Regions from separate parts of the Facklamia sp. P12955 genome, predicted to be linked through region 1. Evidence: predicted binding sites of a transcription regulator. Region 1 holds the regulator's gene; the other holds the start of a gene.
What was found. The regulator HrcA, encoded in region 1, represses chaperone genes, less so after heat shock. The targets are predictions, from matches to a motif close to TTAGCACTCNNNNNNNNNGAGTGCTAA.
Positions count from the first base shown of each region.

Region 2: ACQV2G_RS07125 (co-chaperone GroES) is a predicted target of HrcA. The motif match lies at 7,883-7,909, and genes of this name have one in related genera.

Region 1 is NZ_JBNUPF010000027.1:6,719-16,901, forward strand. Features, by position in the region: gene lepA (translation elongation factor 4) at 1-219, opposite strand, end outside; gene dnaJ (molecular chaperone DnaJ) at 470-1,618, opposite strand; gene dnaK (molecular chaperone DnaK) at 1,705-3,549, opposite strand; gene grpE (nucleotide exchange factor GrpE) at 3,601-4,233, opposite strand; gene hrcA (heat-inducible transcriptional repressor HrcA) at 4,247-5,275, opposite strand; gene ribF (riboflavin biosynthesis protein RibF) at 5,428-6,363, opposite strand; gene truB (tRNA pseudouridine(55) synthase TruB) at 6,367-7,287, opposite strand; gene rbfA (30S ribosome-binding factor RbfA) at 7,448-7,834, opposite strand; gene infB (translation initiation factor IF-2) at 7,846-10,179, opposite strand.
Region 2 is NZ_JBNUPF010000023.1:1,413-11,595, forward strand. Features, by position in the region: gene ACQV2G_RS07090 (LysM peptidoglycan-binding domain-containing protein) at 1-633, opposite strand, end outside; gene ACQV2G_RS07095 (hypothetical protein) at 922-1,437, shown strand; gene ACQV2G_RS07100 (tyrosine-protein phosphatase) at 1,507-2,292, opposite strand; gene ACQV2G_RS07105 (CpsD/CapB family tyrosine-protein kinase) at 2,298-3,056, opposite strand; gene ACQV2G_RS07110 (YveK family protein) at 3,058-3,804, opposite strand; gene ACQV2G_RS07115 (polysaccharide biosynthesis protein) at 3,806-5,686, opposite strand; gene groL (chaperonin GroEL) at 5,924-7,540, opposite strand; gene ACQV2G_RS07125 (co-chaperone GroES) at 7,592-7,858, opposite strand; gene ACQV2G_RS07130 (redox-sensing transcriptional repressor Rex) at 8,034-8,684, opposite strand; gene ACQV2G_RS07135 (ABC-F family ATP-binding cassette domain-containing protein) at 8,899-10,183, shown strand, end outside.

The DNA of each region.
Region 1 (10,183 bases):
CCGATAAGTCAGTTCCACTGCATTCAATTTAATGGTAATTCCTCGTTCTCTTTCCAAGTCCATGGAATCTAACAATTGCTCTTGCATATCACGATCAGCCACTGTATGTGTTTGTTGTAAAATACGATCAGCTAGTGTGGATTTACCATGGTCAATATGCGCAATTATCGAAAAATTACGGATTCTTTCTTGTCTATTCTTCATTTCTTCTATATTCACTTGACTTCACTTCCTTTTCAAGCCTCTTATCAATAGCTAAGGTCTATCTTATCAAAAATGAGTGATTTTGAATAGTTTTCTTTCACTATGGTATTTTAATAAATGAACTACTCAATAAAATCTTTATTTATTCTTTAAAATTTCCTATCTAGAAGCTAATCAATCTTATTTTGATTCCAATTGATTTAAAACTTTTCTAAGCAAGTAAAAAGCATCAGAGCATATTGAATACCCTGATGCTAGCCTATTTTTATTCACCATGAAAAATATCACGCATCTTATTAAAGAAGCCACCTTCTTGCTCTTTAACATTAGCACCCATTTCTTTAGCTAACTGTTTAAATAATTCATGCTGTTTGTCAGTCAGTTTAGAAGGAGTAACGACTTTAACCGTTACTTGTTGATCTCCCGTATAACCTGAGCGAACACTCGGTGCTCCTTTGCCTTTTAAGCGGAAAGTGGTCCCTGTTTGTGTGCCAGCTGGAACCTTTAACTTCACCTTACCATGTACCGTTGGAACTTGGATTTCATCACCCAAGGCCGCTTGAGAGAAAGTGATGGGTAGCGTGTAATAGATTTCCGTACCATCTCGTTTAAATTCCTTACTTGGTTCAACATGGAAAACTACATAAAGGTCTCCATAAGGTCCACCATTTGAACCCGCCTCACCTTGACCTGAGAGGCGAATTTGATTACCTTCTTCAACACCTGCTGGCACAGTCACTTTAACAGAATGACTAACGGATTCTATACCAGAACCATGACAAGTGGTACATTTTTCTTTAATTTCTTTACCTGTCCCACCGCAGACATCACATGTGGTTTGCGTCATCACACGACCAAAAGGAGAGTTTCGTTCTACCTGAATAGTCCCTGTGCCATGACACTTGTGGCAAGTAACGGGCTCAGTGCCTTCCTTGGCACCTGTTCCGTGACAGGTATGACATTCCTCATTACGATTATATTTTATGGTCGTTTCTTTACCAAAAATAGCCTCTTCAAAGGTTAAATTAATACGATATTGTAGGTCATTACCCTTACGAGGAGCATTGGCTCTTCGTCCTCCTCCAGCAGATCCACCAAAGAAAGTATCAAAGATATCTTCAAAGCCAAAGCCTGCACCACCAGAGAAGCCACCAAAACCACCACCGCCAAAGCCGGCTCCAAAGTTAGGATCCGTTGAAGCATGGCCGTATTGATCATAAGCAGCCCGCTTTTGACTATCACTTAGGACCTCATAAGCTTCTGCAACTTCTTTAAACTTTTCGTCAGCTCCTGCATCTTTATTAATATCCGGATGGTATTTTTTGGACAGTTTACGATAAGCCTTTTTAATGTCAGCATCACTGGCATCGCGAGATACACCTAAGACATCATAATAGTCTCTTTTATTTGCCATTTTGTCCCTCCTTACACATTTTAATTCTCCTGATAAAAGACAAGAGTCGAGGACTTAGCCTAGACTCTTGCTAAAGTATGTCTTAATTACTCGTCGACTTCTTCAAAGTCAGCATCGACAATATTATCATCAGAAGATGATTGAGCATCAGAGGCATCTGTTTGATTTTCTTGAGCAGCTTGAGCTTGTTGAGCAGCTTGCTCGTAAAGTTTAACGGATAGATTTTGAATCACTTCATTTAATGCATCACGTTTTGTTTTCATTTCTTCTAAATCATTTGCTTCAACAGCTGCTTTCAATTCATCACGAGCTGTTTCTGCTTTAGTCAATTCATCTTCAGAAATGTTATCATTATCTTTCAATTCATCGATAGTCTTATTAGTTGTAAAGATCATTTGATCGACTTCGTTGCGTAAATCAGCTTCTTCACGACGTTTCTTATCGGATTCAGCATTTGCCTCAGCATCTTTAACCATACGTTCGATTTCTTCATCGGATAAACCTGAAGAAGATTTTATAGTAATCGTTTGTTCTTTTTGAGTACCTAAATCTTTGGCTGAAACGTTCACAATACCGTTTTTATCAATATCAAAGGTAACTTCAATTTGTGGAATGCCACGAGGTGCTGCTGGAATATCAGTTAATTGGAAACGACCTAAAGTCTTATTATCTGCTGCCATTTCACGCTCACCTTGTAAAACGTGAACATCTACTGCTGGTTGATTGTCAGCTGCTGTAGAGAAGACTTGTGATTTAGAAGTTGGGATAGTAGTGTTACGGTCAATTAATTTAGTGAATACACCACCCATTGTTTCGATACCAAGTGATAATGGCGTAACATCTAATAGAACGATGTCTTTAACATCACCAGAGATAACGCCACCTTGGATAGCTGCACCCATAGCAACTACTTCGTCTGGGTTAACCGATTTGTTAGGATCTTTTCCAGTTTCTTTCTTAACGGCTTCTTGTACAGCAGGAATACGTGTCGATCCTCCTACCAAGATTACTTCGTCAATTTCAGATTTGCTTAAACCAGCATCTTTCAAGGCTTGACGAACTGGCCCTTTAGTTCTTTCTACTAAGTCATGCGTTAACTCATCAAATTTAGCACGAGTTAAAGTTGTTTCTAAGTGTAATGGCCCATCAGCTGTCGCTGTAATAAATGGTAAGCTGATTTGTGTAGAAGTCACACCAGAAAGATCTTTCTTAGCTTTTTCTGCAGCGTCTTTCAGGCGCTGTAAAGCCATTTTATCTTTAGAAAGGTCAATAGAGTTTTCTTTTTTAAATTCTTCAACTAAGAAGTCGATAACTTTATTATCAAAGTCATCTCCACCTAGTTTATTATCCCCTGCTGTAGATAATACATCAAATACGCCATCGCCTAATTCAAGGATTGAAACGTCAAAAGTTCCTCCCCCTAAGTCAAAGACTAGGACTTTTTCTTCAGCATCGGTTTTATCTAAACCATACGCTAAAGCTGCAGCGGTTGGCTCGTTAACAATACGTTCAACTTCTAAACCTGCAATACGTCCAGCATCTTTAGTTGCTTGACGCTGAGCATCGTTAAAATAAGCAGGAACAGTGATAACTGCTTTCTCAACCTTATCGCCTAAGTAATCTTCAGCAAATGATTTCAAGTGTTGTAAAATCATAGCTGAAATCTCTTGAGGTGTATAGCTCTTTCCACCCATTTCAGTCTTAAAGTTATCTTCTCCAATATGACGTTTGATGGAAGCTACTGTGTCAGGGTTTGTAACTGCTTGACGCTTAGCTACTTCACCCACTTGAATCTCATTATTTTTGAAAGCTACTACAGATGGAGTGGTACGGTTTCCTTCTGGGTTAGTAATAATCTTTGCTTCTCCACCTTCTAAAATGGAAACAGCAGAGTTTGTTGTACCTAAGTCAATACCTATAATTTTAGACATATAATCTACTCCTTTAAAAATTTATTTTGGTTAAAACTAAGTGCTTAATAATTAGGCGGACACAATTACCATGGCCGGGCGAATGATGCGATCATTAAGGATGTATCCTTTTTGTAGAACATTCACTACAATATCAGTGTCTTGCCCTTCAGCCGCTGGTTGGGTGGTTACCGCTTGATGATAATTTGGATCGAATGTTTCGTTTAAGGGATTGATCACTTCAATTTTTTCTTCTTTAAATGCTTGTAAGATTTGATCATACACCATTTGGATCCCTTTGTGGATTGCTTGACTCTCTTCTGAACTTGCTTTAATTTGCAAAGCGCGTTCAAGATTATCAATTGCATCAATTAATTTATTAGCTAAAGATTGAGATCGATATTTAGCAGCTTCTTGTCTTTCACGACTATTAGATCGTTGCATATTAGCAATTTCAGCCTGTAGGCGTAAATTTCGATCCTCCAAATTCTGAATACTTTCTCTTAATTCATCTTCAATGGAAGAAACTTCCTCTACTGGTGCTGCTTCAGTTTCTTCATTTACATCATTTACATCATTATTCAGACTATCCTGATTTTTTTCTGCTGAACTTTCAATGACTTCATCTTCTACTAACTTTTCTTTTTCATCGTTAAGTTCTGCAGAAGATTGCTTGTCATTCCTCTTTTTATTTTCTTCTGTCACTTGATGACCTCCTTTATTGATTAAATTCTTTTAATATCTGCTCCATAAGGACAATCATGCGTGAATAATGCATCGTCGAAGGTCCTAAGATACTTAAAGACATTTTGCTTAAGTCTTGTGTGAAGGTTCCCGTCACTAAAGATAAATGACGCATCCCTTGCGGAGCAAACTCTTGTCCGAAAAGAACTTCGATTCCATCTTGACGTTGTTCAAAGAGATCAAATAATTCATTCGATCCATCAATCAAATTGAATAATTTTTTGTATTCATTGTTGGAATAACGCTGATCCAAACAATCAAAAAGATTATTCTTGCCAGAAACAAAATAACGCGTTCCTTTAACTTGTTGAATTGACTTCTCAACTAAAGGAGAAAAATCAATCGAAGTTGACAATTGTCTTTGCATAATCATCGGAATAGTTAATTTAGTCCGCTGATAAGCATCTTCTAATGTAATACCTCGCAATTCTGAATTAAGAATTGAACGCATTTGACGTAAATCATCATCCTCAACCGGATATAAGGTTTGGAACATTTTATTTTCCACATGTCCTTGATCCGATAATAAAATAGCCATTATTTGATGGTTACTTAAAAGCACTAACTTAAAGTCAGCCACTCGATGCTCTTCATTATTCTGTCCAAAAACCAAGCAAGGTAATCCAGTTAATGAGACCAATAAATCCGCAGCAATTTTCGCCATCTTAAAATTCTCTTGTCGGCGATTTAAGAAGATTTCGCTAACTGCTTTGAGATCTGCTTCATAGGATTGCTCCCATGAATCATTCTCAATTTTAGTGATCAGACGATCTACATAATAACGATAGCCTTCATAAGAAGGTATTCTACCACTTGATGTATGTGCCTTAACCAGAAAGCCGTTTTTTTCTAAAACAACCATCTCATTACGAACAGTTGCCGGACTTATATCAAGAAAACTCTCCTTGAGTAAAGTCTTTGACCCGATTGGTGCCTCTAAATTTGCATAAAGGCGAACAATTAATTCTAAGATTTGGTGTTGTCTGGCTGTTAATATGATCAATCACCTCACATTATTAGCACTTATTCATACCGAGTGCTAACTGTCTCTATCTTACTATCCTCCATCACCTTTGTCAAGGGAATGTGCCCATAAAATTAAAAAAAATTAGCACTCTCAATTCGAAAGTGCTAATTATGTCTATCGATCCTTGATTATTTAAAGTACGCCCGTGTATGGTCTTGATCCTTTTCAAGTTGATTAATCAAACCTTCAATACCATCAAATTTAATCTCTCCACGTAAGTAATGATGCCACTTTATACGAACCTTTTCCCCATAAATCATGCGGTCAAAATCTAAAATATAAACTTCAATGGAGAGTTCTTTCACATCATCAAAGGTAATATTATATCCAATAGATGCCATGCCCATATACCATTGGCCTTGAACACAAATTTCGACAATATACACCCCTATGCCAGGTGTTAACTGACCATAATCCATTGCCACATTCGCTGTCGGAAAACCTAGTTTTCTCCCTCTTTTTAAGCCATTGATGACAAGTCCTCTGGTTTCATAAATGTAACCTAATTCTTGATTAGCTAAATCAATATTACCATTTGATAGCTGGTATTGAATTTCACTTGAAGAAATCTTATGGTCACCGATTGTCTTTTTAGGAATTTCGCTAATTTTAAAGCGTCCTTGACTATGGTCAACCAGAGTTTGCATATTAGCTATCTCTTTCAGACCGTAGGTATAGTCAAACCCCGCCACCACATGAACGGCATTCAAATTAACCATGTAGCTGTCCACGAACTCTTGTGGACTCTGAGCTCCCATGGCTGAAGTGAACTCAGCAATATATAAAATATCTACTCCATTAACCTCCATCAGTTCTATTTTACGAGGGTTATCACTTAAATAAAAGTAGTGATTCGGATGGATCTGTTGATAAACAAGACGAGGAGTATGGTTAAAAGTTAAGACGGCTAAAGGGACTTGATAATGATCTGCTAATTCACGCCCCTTTTTGATAACTTCTTGATGGCCTAAATGAACACCATCAAAAAAGCCTAGAGCTAAAACGACTGGTTGGTCATATAGTTGTTCTTGATCGTAAGGATGTGCTAAATAAATTGTCTGCAAGGCTTAAACTCCTTCCATTGGAAACATCTTAATAGGTTTTATTAAATTCTCTTTGCTAGGATGTGGGCCGTAAATTGCTAACAAACGGTCTTGATAAAATAAGGCAGTTGGTTCAATAAGCCTGTCATTAAAATAATTAATGTCTAAAACTTTTCCATGTTTAATGTCTGTAAACTGTTCTGGATTTAGTTGGATTTTTGCATAGTCAGAAACTGCCGTTTCAATGGGGTGAACAGCTGTATTTAAGGAGTCTTTTTCTGCTAATTGCCTTAATTCATCTAAGCGATAACTATCCGCTCGACGATAACCCGCTGCTTGAGTTCGCATTAATTGGGACATGTGGCTAGGATATCCTAATAACTTACCGCAATCTACCGCTAAGGTTCTGACATAGGTCCCTTTACTGCACTTTACTTCAAAGGAGAAAGTTTGCCTTTTTTCACTGGTGTGATATTGTGACGGAGCTAAACGCTTGAAGTAGTCGATAGATACTTGACGTTCAGGCCTTTCTACTTCAATACCTGCTCGGGCATATTCATAGAGTCTTTTCCCTTTGACCTTGACTGCCGAGTAATAAGGAGGAATCTGGCTGATTTTGCCTGTTAATGAAGCCATAGCTTGATCAATAACTTGATCATCAACGGCTTGTTCTACTAATTTCTTTGCAATAACTTGTCCCTGGGCATCTTCCGTATCGGTGGCTTGACCTAAAGTGACTTCTCCTTGATAGATCTTTTTGCTATCCATTAGTATTTCAACTAACTTGGTTGCCTGTCCTAAACAGACAACTAAAACGCCCTCAACTTCAGGATCCAAGGTCCCACAATGGCCTACACGCTTCATTTGAAAAATCTTACGCATTTTAAATACTACATCATGACTCGTCATGCCCTTTTCTTTCCAAACAGCGACAATTCCGTTCATTCAAGCCAACCCCTTTATTAATAACAATTATGATTATACTTTAATTGGCACTTGCTTCCAAGCAAGATTCTTAATTCTACAAGAATAAAAGAGCTGTTTTACCGCCTCTCATTTAATGAGAGCAGTAAAAAAACAGCTCTTGATTTGTGAAAACTTAAGATTATTGCTCCGTCTGAACTGAGCTTGCTTCATCAAAAGATTCAGATTCATGCAATTGATTTAATAATGAATCGATTCGACTACCATAGTCTACTGATTGGTCTCTTTCAAATTTAACTTCAGGAACCTTATAAAGACTTAAACGACTTCCAAGTTCCGAGCGAACTTTACCTGTTATTGCTTTCAAACCATCACTTGTTTTTTGTCTTTCTCCGGCTTTATCACTTAAAGTAGAATAAAAAATTGTAGCATTTTGTAAGTCGCCTGTAAGCTCTACATCAGTAATAGTAACCCCTTCAACACGAGGGTCTTTAATCTCTTTTAGAAGAATATCATTAACTTCTCGCATTATTTCTTGACGAACACGTCCTATACGATATTTAACCATTTCATACTCCTTTATTTACGTTCAACTTCGACCATGCGATAGGCTTCAATAATATCATCGACTTTGATATCATTATAGCCTTCAATCATAATTCCACATTCTAATCCTTTGTTTACTTCTTTAGCATCATCTTTAAAACGTTTCAAACTGGCTAGATCTCCTTCGTAAATAACGATGTTATCACGTATCAAGCGTACCTTGCTCGTGCGTTGAATGAAGCCATCTAAAACAAATGAACCAGCGATGGTGCCTAATTTAGAAACAGAATAGGTTTCACGTACTACTGCTTGCCCTGTTACTTCCTCAACATACTCAGGGTCCAGCATTCCTTTCATAGCTGTTTCAATTTCATCAATTACATTGTAAATAATATTATGGAGACGAATATCTACTTGCTCTTCTTCTGCTTGTTGTTTTGCTTGAGGAGTTGGTCGAACATTAAATCCTACCACAATTGCTGATGAGGCATTAGCTAAAGTAATATCAGCCTCATTAATTGCTCCTACCGCCTGATGGACAATATTAACTTTTACTCCCTCCACATCTATTTTCATCAATGAAGCAGCTAATGCTTCTACTGAACCTTGTACATCTGCTTTTAGGATTACGTTAACTGATCTTAACTCACCTTCTTGTAAGGTTTCGAAAAGATTATCCAAAGTAACTTTCTTCTTAAGGTCTCTTTGTTGTTCTTGAGCCTTCTGAGCTCTTTCTTCTCCAACTTGACGAGCTGTTTTTTCATCTTCAAAGACCACAAACTGGTCTCCTGCTTGAGGAGCATCATTCAAGCCTGTAATTTCCACCGGCATGGATGGACCAGCTGAGCGAATACGACGCCCTTGATCATTGACCATTGTTCTTACTCTACCATAGGTGTTACCCACAACAATTGGGTCCCCTATATGTAGGGTACCATGTTGAACTAATAAAGTCGCAGTGGCACCGGTAGCTTTATCTAAGCGCGCTTCAATGACTGAACCTAAAGCTAAACGGTCTGGGTTAGCTTTTAATTCTTGAACTTCTGAAACCAGAAGAATCATCTCTAATAACTCATCCAAATTAGTCCCGTATTTAGCTGAAATATTAACAAAGATATGTTCGCCACCCCAGTCCTCAGAAATAATACCATGTTCAGATAATTCGGTCATTACCTTATCTGGATTGGCTTCAGGTTTATCAATTTTGTTAATCGCTACAATTATCGGTACATCTGCAGCTTTGGCATGATTAATCGCTTCAACCGTTTGAGGCATCACGCCATCATCTGCTGCAACAACAATAATTGTAATATCAGTCACATCTGCACCACGTGCACGCATGGTTGTAAAGGCAGCATGTCCTGGCGTATCAAGAAAAGTGATTGGCTTATCATTTAAAACAATTTGATAGGCACCAATATGTTGAGTAATTCCACCAGCTTCTCCTTCAGTCACTCTCGAATGGCGGAAGGAGTCCAAGAGACTGGTTTTTCCGTGGTCAACGTGACCCATAATTGTAACAACTGGTGGACGAATGCTTTGATTATCATCAGCAGCAGCTTCTTCAAAATAATGATCTAAGTCTGAAACTTCAACAACAACTTTTTCAATAGGTTCAACGCCATATTCTAAACAGATAATTTCAATCACTTCTTTAGAAAGTGCCTGGTTTTGATTGACCATTACCCCTTGTAGCAATAGTTTTTTAATAATTTCAGTTGCATCTCGGTGGAAACCTTTAGCAATATCTTGTACATTCATTCCTTCAGTATAGTAGAACGCTTCTGGAAGGTCTTTATGCTTACGAGCTGTTAAGCCTTTAGACTCTTTTTGATAGTTACTATTTTGCTTACCACGACGGCCACGACGGCGATCGCCACGACTTCTTTTGGATCCACCAGTGGATTTATTTGAAGAATTACTTTGATTGCTTTGATTTGCTTTTTGACCCTCTACAGCTTGTTTACTATCAGTTGATTTCTTTTGCTTAGAAGCTGCCTTTTCATTAGGATTTTTAGACTTAGTGTTAGGGTTTGTATTATGACCTTGTGCTTGAGAATCTTTTTGAGAAGAAGGCTTTTTAGAAGCTTTCGACTTGTCTTCATCCTTGCGCTGCTTGGCATCTTTGTGTTGATTGTTTTTTTGATTTGATTCTTTAGTAGCTTCCGTCTTCTTAACATCCTTTTTGGTTTGTTTACCACTAGTCTTCTTATTTTGTAAAGCTTTCTTTAATTGTTCTTGTTGTTCTTGCGTTACCGAGGACATATGGCTATTAAATTCAAAACCATTATTTTCAGCAAGCACTAAGACTTCTTTTGAAGTCATATTGTTTTGTTTAGCAAATTCATATATACGAATAGTACTCATACAA
Region 2 (10,183 bases), on a different contig from region 1:
TCCTTGATTAGCCCCCCCAGGTGTTACAGAAGTAGTTCCTCCATCAGCTACTGCTAATAAGTCCCCTACATCAATAAAGTCGGAGGACAGCCCGTTCATAGCCTTTAACTGACTAACTGTTAAGCCGTGGGCATTAGCAATTTTATAAAGACTGTCGCCTTTTTGAACCACATAAGTGGCTGGATCTTCTTTCACTACCGGTGGCTGACTTGGTTGATCTGTTGTATTTGAACCATTTAAAGCTAAACGATCACCTACATCTATATAGTTACCTGTGAGACCATTAAAAGATCGTAATTGATCGACGGATAAACCGAATTTATTTGCAATGGAATAGAGGGTATCCCCTTTTTTTACGACATAATAACCTGCCTCCTCTTGATTACTACTTTTGTCTCCTCCATCCATACTCACAATCAATTGAGCACCTATATCGATAGTTGTACTTGATAAGCCATTTAAAGCCATTAAGTCTTGTTCAGACAAACCATATTTACGAGCTATGCTATAAATCGTATCGCCTTTTTCGACCACATGGGTGGTATTGGCTGATGCTTGAGTCAAGCCCATTAAAGTGATAACAGACAAGCAAATAGCCGATTTATTGATCAGCTGTTGAATTGTTTTCTTCATCTATGAGAACCCCCTTTTTTAATAGTTTTGTTTAGTAACTATAGTATAACATGACCCAATAAGCAGGCAAAGTTATTCTAGCGGAAATCATTTTAGATTCATACTTTTGTCATTAATTATTAACACGACAGTAAGATTATCTATTCAATTTATTATTTTTTTATATGAATCCTTATGCTATATAAAATTTTATATAAGTGGCTATTTTGGTTCGCCTTTCTATTGAAATAAGAATTACTATATGGTATTTTCAACTTGTTTGATAAATATTTTTTGGTGGTGATATTCTTGTCGTTAAATTTTAAGATAAGTATTAAAGTTGCTCCGTGTCATCGTCATTATTTTGCATTTCTTCATCAAGCGCTAAGTAAAGCTCATTACCTCCCATCTCATTATTCAATTATCCCCATACTCTTATGCGACTTAAGTTCAGCCCATATCAATGTTAATACTCTAATCATTGATAGCAACGGAGATTTTTGGTACTCCAACCAATCCTTAGAACAAATTTCACACAATATACTCCAAGACCAACACCTCTTCATACCTTTTAATAGTTGTTTAGATAGCCTTCTTTGGCTCAATTTACGCTATTGCTCCTATTTTAATACACTCGAAGATCATACTAATCGACAAACGGTTATCAAATACGGCTTCTTCTACTATCAATTAAATACTGATCGTAACTTATCTTTTATCTATCCCTTATCCATTCGATACCAAGCTTTATCTTTTAATAGCAATCGCCCTCATAACCCTCCTTCTATCTACTCTTTTAATCGCTTTGTAGATTTCAGCCTATAAATAGGCATAAACTTTTTAGTTAGAAAATAAAAAAACTTGATTGTCGCTACTAAACGACAATCAAGTTTTTTAAAAGAGTCCAAAGAATCTTTTTTTCTTTTTTCTTATTGATTTTGAGTGTTTAGCTTCTAACTTATGAATGGGATCTCCGTTAAAGATATCCCGAGCATTTTGTAAGAAGTAGTCGACCTTTGCCTGACCAAAATCTTGTTCTAGTTGATTAAATGCAGCCTTCATATTAAATGGTCGAAAATCCACATGGTGGACGTCAGAAGCAATAACATGTGCTAAATTAAGTTCAAGCATTTCTCTTGCTGTTTTTTGAAATTTTTCACCATATAAGCCCACATAAGAAGAAGAAGTGATTTGTGATAAACATCCCATCTGAATTAAGTCATATAAATCCTCATAATTTTCAGCTAATTGATGATTTCTTTCTGGATGCGCAATTAAAGGTGTTATTCCCATATCAATTAACTGCAATAACATTTTAGGCGCAAATTCTGGGACTTTAACAGTTGGAAATTCAATCAAATAATATTTATCCGATCCATCTAGAGATAATAAATCACCATTATAATAATCTTCCATAAATTGCTTGGTTAAGCGTATTTCTTGACCGGGATACACTTTAACTTGTAGGCCAGCTCTTTCGTAATCAGCAGATAATTTGTCCGTAAATTTTATAACATCCTCTTTATGATTAATAAATTGACCATTACGATGGTGGGGGGTTAAAACAATATGTTGGACCCCTTCTTCTTGACCCATTTTAGCTAGGTGAATAGAATCTTCTAGCGTTTGCGCCCCATCGTCTACTCCGGGTATAAGATGTGAATGTAAATCAACAATCATTTTTATTACTCACCCTTGCTATCTTTTTCGGAATCATGACCGTAACCATAACCATAATATGAATAATAGCCTGATCCTTCTTCACGCGGAACACCATTCATAACATATCCTAAAATATTCGCATTGACATTATCTAAGATTTCTTTCGCTTGGCGTACTTCCTCACGACGAACATAGCCATAACGTAATACCATCAAAATACCATCCACACGTGTTGCTAAAATTTGTGGATCAGCCACAGCAGTAATAGGTGGCGTATCATAGATTATCAAATCAAAATATTGATTCAACTCATGCATAATGGATGTCATACGAGCTGAACCGAGTAATTCTGAAGGGTTCGGCGGAATAGGTCCACACGGCAATAAGTAAAGACCTGTTTCGGGATTATGTTGAACTACCTGATTAAATTTGACCTCAGGATTGGCAATTAAGGTTGACAGTCCTTCTTTATTATCGATTCTAAAAGTTCGATGAAGGGTTGGCTTACGCATATCCGCATCAACAATCAAAACCTTTTTCTCTGTTTGAGCCATAACAACCGCTAAGTTTGCTGAAACGGTCGACTTGCCTTCAGCCGGAATACAAGAAGAAATTAGTAAACTCTTAAGCTTCCGATCGACTTGAGCAAATTCAATATTCGTACGGATGGCACGGAATTGCTCCGCATTAATAGATTGAGGAGATGTATAAGTAATTAAAGAGGTTCCAAATTCTTGATCTTTTAATAATTTGCTTTCTTTTTTCTTTCGAGTATTAAACATGCTAAACCTTCTTTCTAGTCCGTTTTTGTGATTTACTACTTGCTATACGAGAACTTTTCATTTCTTTATTTGAAAGTTGATAAATATGTCCTAAATCATTCATTCCTAGACTTGCCATAAATTCATCATCTTTGACGGTTGTGTCAGAAATTTCGGATAATAAAATAATTAAGATGGCAATCGCCAGACCCATTAGGGCCCCAATAATTGAATAAATTGGCAAACTAGGAGAAACTCGGTTTGGGTTAAAAGAAGCTGGAGAAAGAATAAAAATGTTGGTATCTTCTCCCCCATAAATATCGCTGACTGTTTCTTCAAAAACTGTAATCACATTATAAAGAACATTTTGAGCAGCTTGAGGAGACTCAAGCTGAACGGAAACATAAAAAGCTTGTGAGTTTGGTGATTGTTCCACCGTAATAGCATCTTTTAAATCTCCTACCGAATAAGCCTTATTGGCATCATCGCTCACTCGATTAAGAACACTGTCACCCGTGATAATATCGCGGTAAGTATTAATCAACTGTGAGTTAGCTTGTAATTCACTGTATTGGATAGGCGATTGTCCCATTCGCTCTTCTGATTGATTCACTAAAAGCTGAGCCGTTGAGCGGTAATTAGGTGTTACAAATAAAATCATAAAAGCAATCGCCAAAATGATCCCTAAGAGAATTAAACTAAATATTTTAAAAGCATGCTTAGTAAATAATTTCCATAAATCTTTTAAGCTAATTTCTTCTTGTTGCATGTTAACCTCCGTATTGTGTGCTATCATTAGCAAATTTTATTATCTTTTCTTTCATAATTTTAGGCTGATGAACCGCCTCTTTCAAACTTTCGACAAATTCCAAAGTCTCTTGTAGTGGAATTGGTACAACTTTTCCAACAAATATTTGATCATTTAATTGATTTTCAACAAGTTCTGATCCGGTCAATAATTCTTCATAAAGCTTCTCACCTGGTCGAATACCTGACTCTCGAATACCGATTTCTTCAACTGTATGCCCGGAAAGGAGAATCATTTTCTTGGCTAAATCAAGAATTTTAACAGGTTCCCCCATGTCAAGGATAAAAACTTCACCATCTTGGGCAAAAGTTCCAGCAAAAACAACTAATTGGCTGGCTTCTGGAATAGTCATAAAATAGCGAATCATTCTAAAATCTGTAACTAACACAGGACCTCCAGCGGCTATTTGCTTTTTAAAAGCAGGAACAACACTGCCTCGACTGCCCAGTACATTTCCAAAACGAACTGCACAATAAAGGGATGCTGACTGCTTGTTCATGCCAGTGATAATTAACTCAGCTACTCGTTTAGTCGCTCCCATAATATTAGGGGGATTGACCGCTTTATCCGTAGATATCATTACCATTTTAGACACTCTAGCTTGATCGACAGCTCGTGCGACATTGTATGTGCCCAAAATATTATTTTTATAAGCTTCGACCGGGTTAGCTTCCATTAAAGGTACGTGTTTGTGAGCAGCCGCGTGATAGATAATATCAGGTTGATATTCTTTAAATATTTCTAATAGACGGTCATAGTCTTGGATATCCGCAATAACCGGAATATATTGAATCATACGTTCGTTATAAGTTTTAATCATTTCATGATAGATAAGATAGATAGAATTCTCCCCATGCCCTAATAAAATAACTTTTGCTGGATTATGTTTAGAAATTTGACGGGTTATTTCAGATCCGATAGACCCTCCTGCTCCCGTTATTAGAATGGTTTTCCCTTCTAATTCCTTTCTCATAGCAATTTCGTCTAGTTCGATTTCCTGACGGCCCAAAAGGTCTGAAATCTTAATTTCACGCATGGATTCTTTTGGTTGATGGATTCCTAATAAAACGTCTTCAACTTTTGGCATATTATAGACGCGCACACCTAATTCGTTACAATAACGAAGTATCTCTTCATATTTTTCTGGTTTCAGGGAAGGAATAGCAATGACAGCTTTTACGATATTGTACTGCTTAGTTAATTCCGTAAGTTGTTCTAAGCCCCCTACTACCTCGACGCCTCCTATGTTCATACCAATTTTAGAGTGGTCTTCATCTAGGATAGCAACCACTTTTTCGTTTCTTGGATGACGTTGGTAAGCATTCATAAAAAGTGATCCACCGTCTCCTGCTCCAATTAATACAATATTTTCTCTATTTTTGTTATCGATATTAGTGACTCTGTTTTTAGTGTGATAAATATATTGCCATAATATTCGTAAAGCACTGATTGCAACTCCTGCTAGACCTGCTACTATAATTAAATAGCGAAAAGAGAGCCATTTAAGCACTATAGATAAAATCAACCCAGAAACTAAATTGGCAAAAATAACAATTAAAAATAAAAGCGAAAAGTCGACCATAGTCGCATAGCGCTTTATACGTGAATCGACTTTAAAATGCTTAGAGACTGCATAATATAAACCAAAGGACAATAATAAATGTCCCACATAAAACTGCATTGGGACTTTGAATATACCTAAAAAAATGACTAAAGCAACAATTGTTGCTAGACAAAAAGCTAAAAGGTCACTGACTGCCCATATCAATCGTTTGTGGGCAAAAGGTAGGTTTTCTACCCATTGAACGAAACGAAGTGATAACATCTCTTGGTTTCTTAACATGCTTTCATTCCTCACTATAATCTATTAGCTATATAGAACATTATCTTTCTCTAGTACGTCCTAATTTTGATAGCCATATTATCTCTATCATTTTACCGATATTATTAGGCACTTTCAATGTGTTTAAGGACAAATTTCATTAAAACTATCTAATTATAGTCAGGAAAATAAAAAGAGCAAACAATTTAAGGTTAAAACCACCTTAAATCGTTTGCCTAATCAATTTATTTAATTGACTTACATCATACCCATACCTGGTTGGGCAGGCATTTCAGGTTCGTCTTTAGGAATTTCAGCTACGACAGCTTCAGTTGTTAATAATAAAGCTGCTACTGATGCAGCATTTTGTAAGGCTGAACGAGTTACCTTAGTTGGATCAACAATACCAGATTGAATCATATCTTCAAACTGATCCGTTGTTGCATTATAGCCTGTTCCTTCTTTTGAAGAAATAATTTTATTGACGATCACTGAGCCTTCACGACCTGCATTTTCAGCAATTTGACGAACAGGTTCTTCTAAAGCACGAACCACAATCTTCACCCCAGTTGCTTCATCATCAGTTTCTGTTTCTGTGGCAGCTACTTGATCTTTAATGATTAAGTAAGCTGCTCCTCCACCCGCTACGATTCCCTCTTCAACAGCAGCGCGAGTGGCATTTAATGCGTCTTCAATACGTAATTTAACTTCTTTTTGTTCGGTTTCAGTTGCTGCTCCGACTTTAATGACTGCTACACCACCAGCTAATTTGGCTAAACGTTCTTGTAATTTTTCTTTGTCATAGCTTGAAGTAGTTTCTTCTGCTTGGTGACGAATTAAAGCTACACGTTCTTTAATAGCTTCGGATGAACCAGCACCTTCAACAATCGTTGTGTCATCTTTAGTCACAGTCACTTTTCCAGCTGAACCTAAGTGGTCGATGGTTGCATCTTTTAATTCAAAGCCTAATTCTTCAGAAATTACAGTAGCTCCAGTAAGAATCGCAACATCTTCTAACATCGCTTTACGACGGTCTCCAAATCCTGGTGCTTTAACTGCAGCTACATTTAAAGTTCCGCGTAATTTATTTAAAACTAAAGTTGGTAAAGCTTCCCCTTCAACATCTTCAGCAATAATCAATAACGGACGGCCAGATTGCATTACTGCTTCTAATACTGGAAGCGCATCTTGAATGTTAGAAATCTTGCGGTCTGTAATTAAGATATATGGATTTTCTAAATCTGAAATCATTTTTTCATTATCGGTTACCATATATTGTGATAAGTAACCACGATCGAATTGCATACCTTCTACAACTGATAATTCAGTCTCAATGGTTTGAGAATCTTCAATAGTGATTACACCATCGTTGCCGACTTTTTCCATAGCATCAGCAATCAATTCGCCAACCTTTTGGTCTCCTGATGATACAGCTGCTACTTGTGCAATCGCTTCTTTAGAAGATACAGGTTGTGATAATTCTTCTAAAGCTGCTACAGCTGTCTTAGTTGCTTTATCAATTCCACGACGAATACCAACTGGGTTAGCACCTGCTGTAACGTTCTTCATTCCTTCACGTGCAATTGCTTGAGTTAAAACAGTGGCAGTCGTTGTTCCGTCTCCAGCTATATCATTGGTTTTTGAAGCTACTTCTTGCACTAATTGAGCACCCATATTTTCATAACGGTCTTCCAATTCTATTTCACGCGCAATGGTTACCCCGTCGTTTGTAATAAGTGGAGAACCGTAAGTCTTATCTAAGACAACGTTACGTCCCTTAGGGCCCATTGTTGTTTTAACCGTATCTGCTAATAAGTCTACCCCGCGCAATAAAGCTGCACGTGCGTCTTCTGAGAATTTCAATTCTTTTGCCATTTATACCGCTCCTTTATATCTTTTTCTATTGAGTTCTTTATTAAATATCTTTTATTCAATAATTGCTAAAGCTTCTTTTAATTCGATAATAATAAATTTTTCACCTTGGTCTTCAATCTCAGTCGCTGAATAAGATTTATAGATAACTTGATCACCAACTTTAATTCCGTCTTCTGATTCTATTTCAGGACCAACCGATACTACTTCACCAATTTGTTGTTTTTCTTGAGCAGAGCTAGGTAACACAAAGCCGCTTGCTGTTGTTTCTTCGACTTCCTTTGGTTTTAGAACAATACGTTTTGCTAAAGGTTTCAACATGAAAATCCCTCCAAATTTTATTATTTAGCACTCTGTTGATATAAGTGCTAATCACAATTAATATATTAGACCATCTTTGATTAAAAAGCAAGAAATAGATATAAAAATCTCATTATTTTTTCCTAAAACCATAAAAAAACTTCTCACTATAAATAGTAAGAAGTCCAATCATTTTCTATTCTCTTGCTAACTGATCAGCAATTTCTTCTTGGTTAATGAAATAAATCAAGGTCTGCAGTTCATTGGTTAAATCAACATTTTGTACGCGAACACTTTCAGGTACTTCAAAACGTAATGGGGTAAAGTTCAAAACTCCCTTTATACCAGCAGCTATTAATCGTTCCATTATTTCGTCTGCATATTCTTGAGGAACAGTTAAGATAGCCACATCGATTGCTTGGATTTCTAATTGCTCTTCTAACTCATCAATCGAATAGATAGGAATGCCCGAATGGACAGTTCCAATCAAATCAGGATTGACATCAAAACCGGCACCAATTCTGACATTATTAGATTTTCTAAAGTTATAGTTTAATAAGGCATTCCCTAATGATCCAACTCCGATCAAGGCAGTGGTTGTTAGACGATCTTGATTGAGTGTCTTCCCAAAAAACTGAAGCAAATATTCCACATCATAACCATAGCCTCTTTTCCCAAGGGCTCCAAAATAAGAAAAATCACGCCGAATGGTCGCACTGTCAACTTTAACAGCATCACTGAGTTCGGTTGATGAAATGCGCGTCTTACCAGCATTGTATAAGTATCGCAAATAACGATGATAAATTGGCAAACGCTTGGCCGTCGCTCGTGGGATTTCTTTCACCATTCTACTTCCTCCGTTCATCCTAACTTTCACTTGTTTGTGTGTTTTCTCACAATTTGATAAGTCTAGTATATCATCAAACGAAGATAATGCCAATCAGTAGAGAGTCTTTTTTTTTAAAAATTCACAAACTTTTTAAAAAGCCAGTTGAATCGAAACTAGTGAGAGTTTAATAAGCGTGCTATAATGGGAGTGATTGAACAAAGGGGGATGGCCCGTGATTTTACTACAAGCAAACAATATCAGTCGTCGTTTTGCCGATGTGACTTTATACGAAGACGTTAACTTTTCGATTCAAGAACGTGACCGAATTGCATTGGTCGGACGTAACGGAACGGGTAAGTCGACTCTAATTAAACAAATCATTGGTGATGAACCCATCAATGATGGTCAATTTAGTCGTGCTAAAAAGCTAAACATCGGTTACTTAGAACAACATATAGCAGTAGATTCTCTTTTAACTGTTTGGGATGAAATGCTGTCTCTTTTTTCTAAAAAATTAGTTATGAGAGACCAAGCCCAAGAAATTGCTGACAAACTAGCGAATCTAGCTGATCAAGGTGATACTCAATCTATTTTATATCAAGAGACCTTGGCCCAATATGATCAAATTCAAATGGAATTACAAGCAAAAAATGTCTATCAAATCGAATCTACTATTCGAACTGTTCTTCATGGGTTTGGTTTTTATCCGGAGGATTATGATCAACCTATTCAAAGTCTATCCGGAGGCCAAAAGACTCGTATCGCCTTAGCCAGACTCTTATTACAAGACTATGACTTATTAATTCTGGATGAGCCTACCAACCATTTAGACATGCAGACTTTAAGCTGGTTAGAAAAGTTTTTAACCACCTATCAAGGCGCACTTTTAATCGTTTCTCACGATCGCTATTTTTTAGATAAAGTCGCAACTCAAATCTATGAAATTCGCGACCACCATCTACATCATTATCAAGGTAATTATTCTTTTTATGTCCAAGAAAAAGCAGCTCGCATGGAACACGCTCAAAAACAATATCTCAAACAGCAAGCTGAGATTAATCGTTTAGAAGAATTTGTCCAAAAAAACATTGCCCGTGCTTCCACTACTAAAAGAGCCCAAAGCCGACGCAAACAGTTAGAAAAGATGGACCGCATTGAAGCACCTAAACAAGATGCTAAGGCTCCTCGTATTCAATTTTCAATTGCCAAAGAATCGGGTGAAAAAGTTATTCAGGCAGAAAATTTGAGTATTGGTTATTCTCCTACAGATGTTCTTTGTCAAAACATCAACCTTGACCTGACCAAGCAAAATGCTATCGCTATTGTTGGTCCTAATGGAATTGGTAAAACAACTCTTCTAAAAACTCTTTTAGGCTATCTTCCAGTTATCGATGGTACAATTAAGAAGGGAACCAATGTCCAAATTGGCTACTACGACCAAAACGTCAACCATCTGTCTGGCGACGTTACCGTACTCGAGACCCTTTGGCGTGCTCATGATACAACAGATGAGTGGA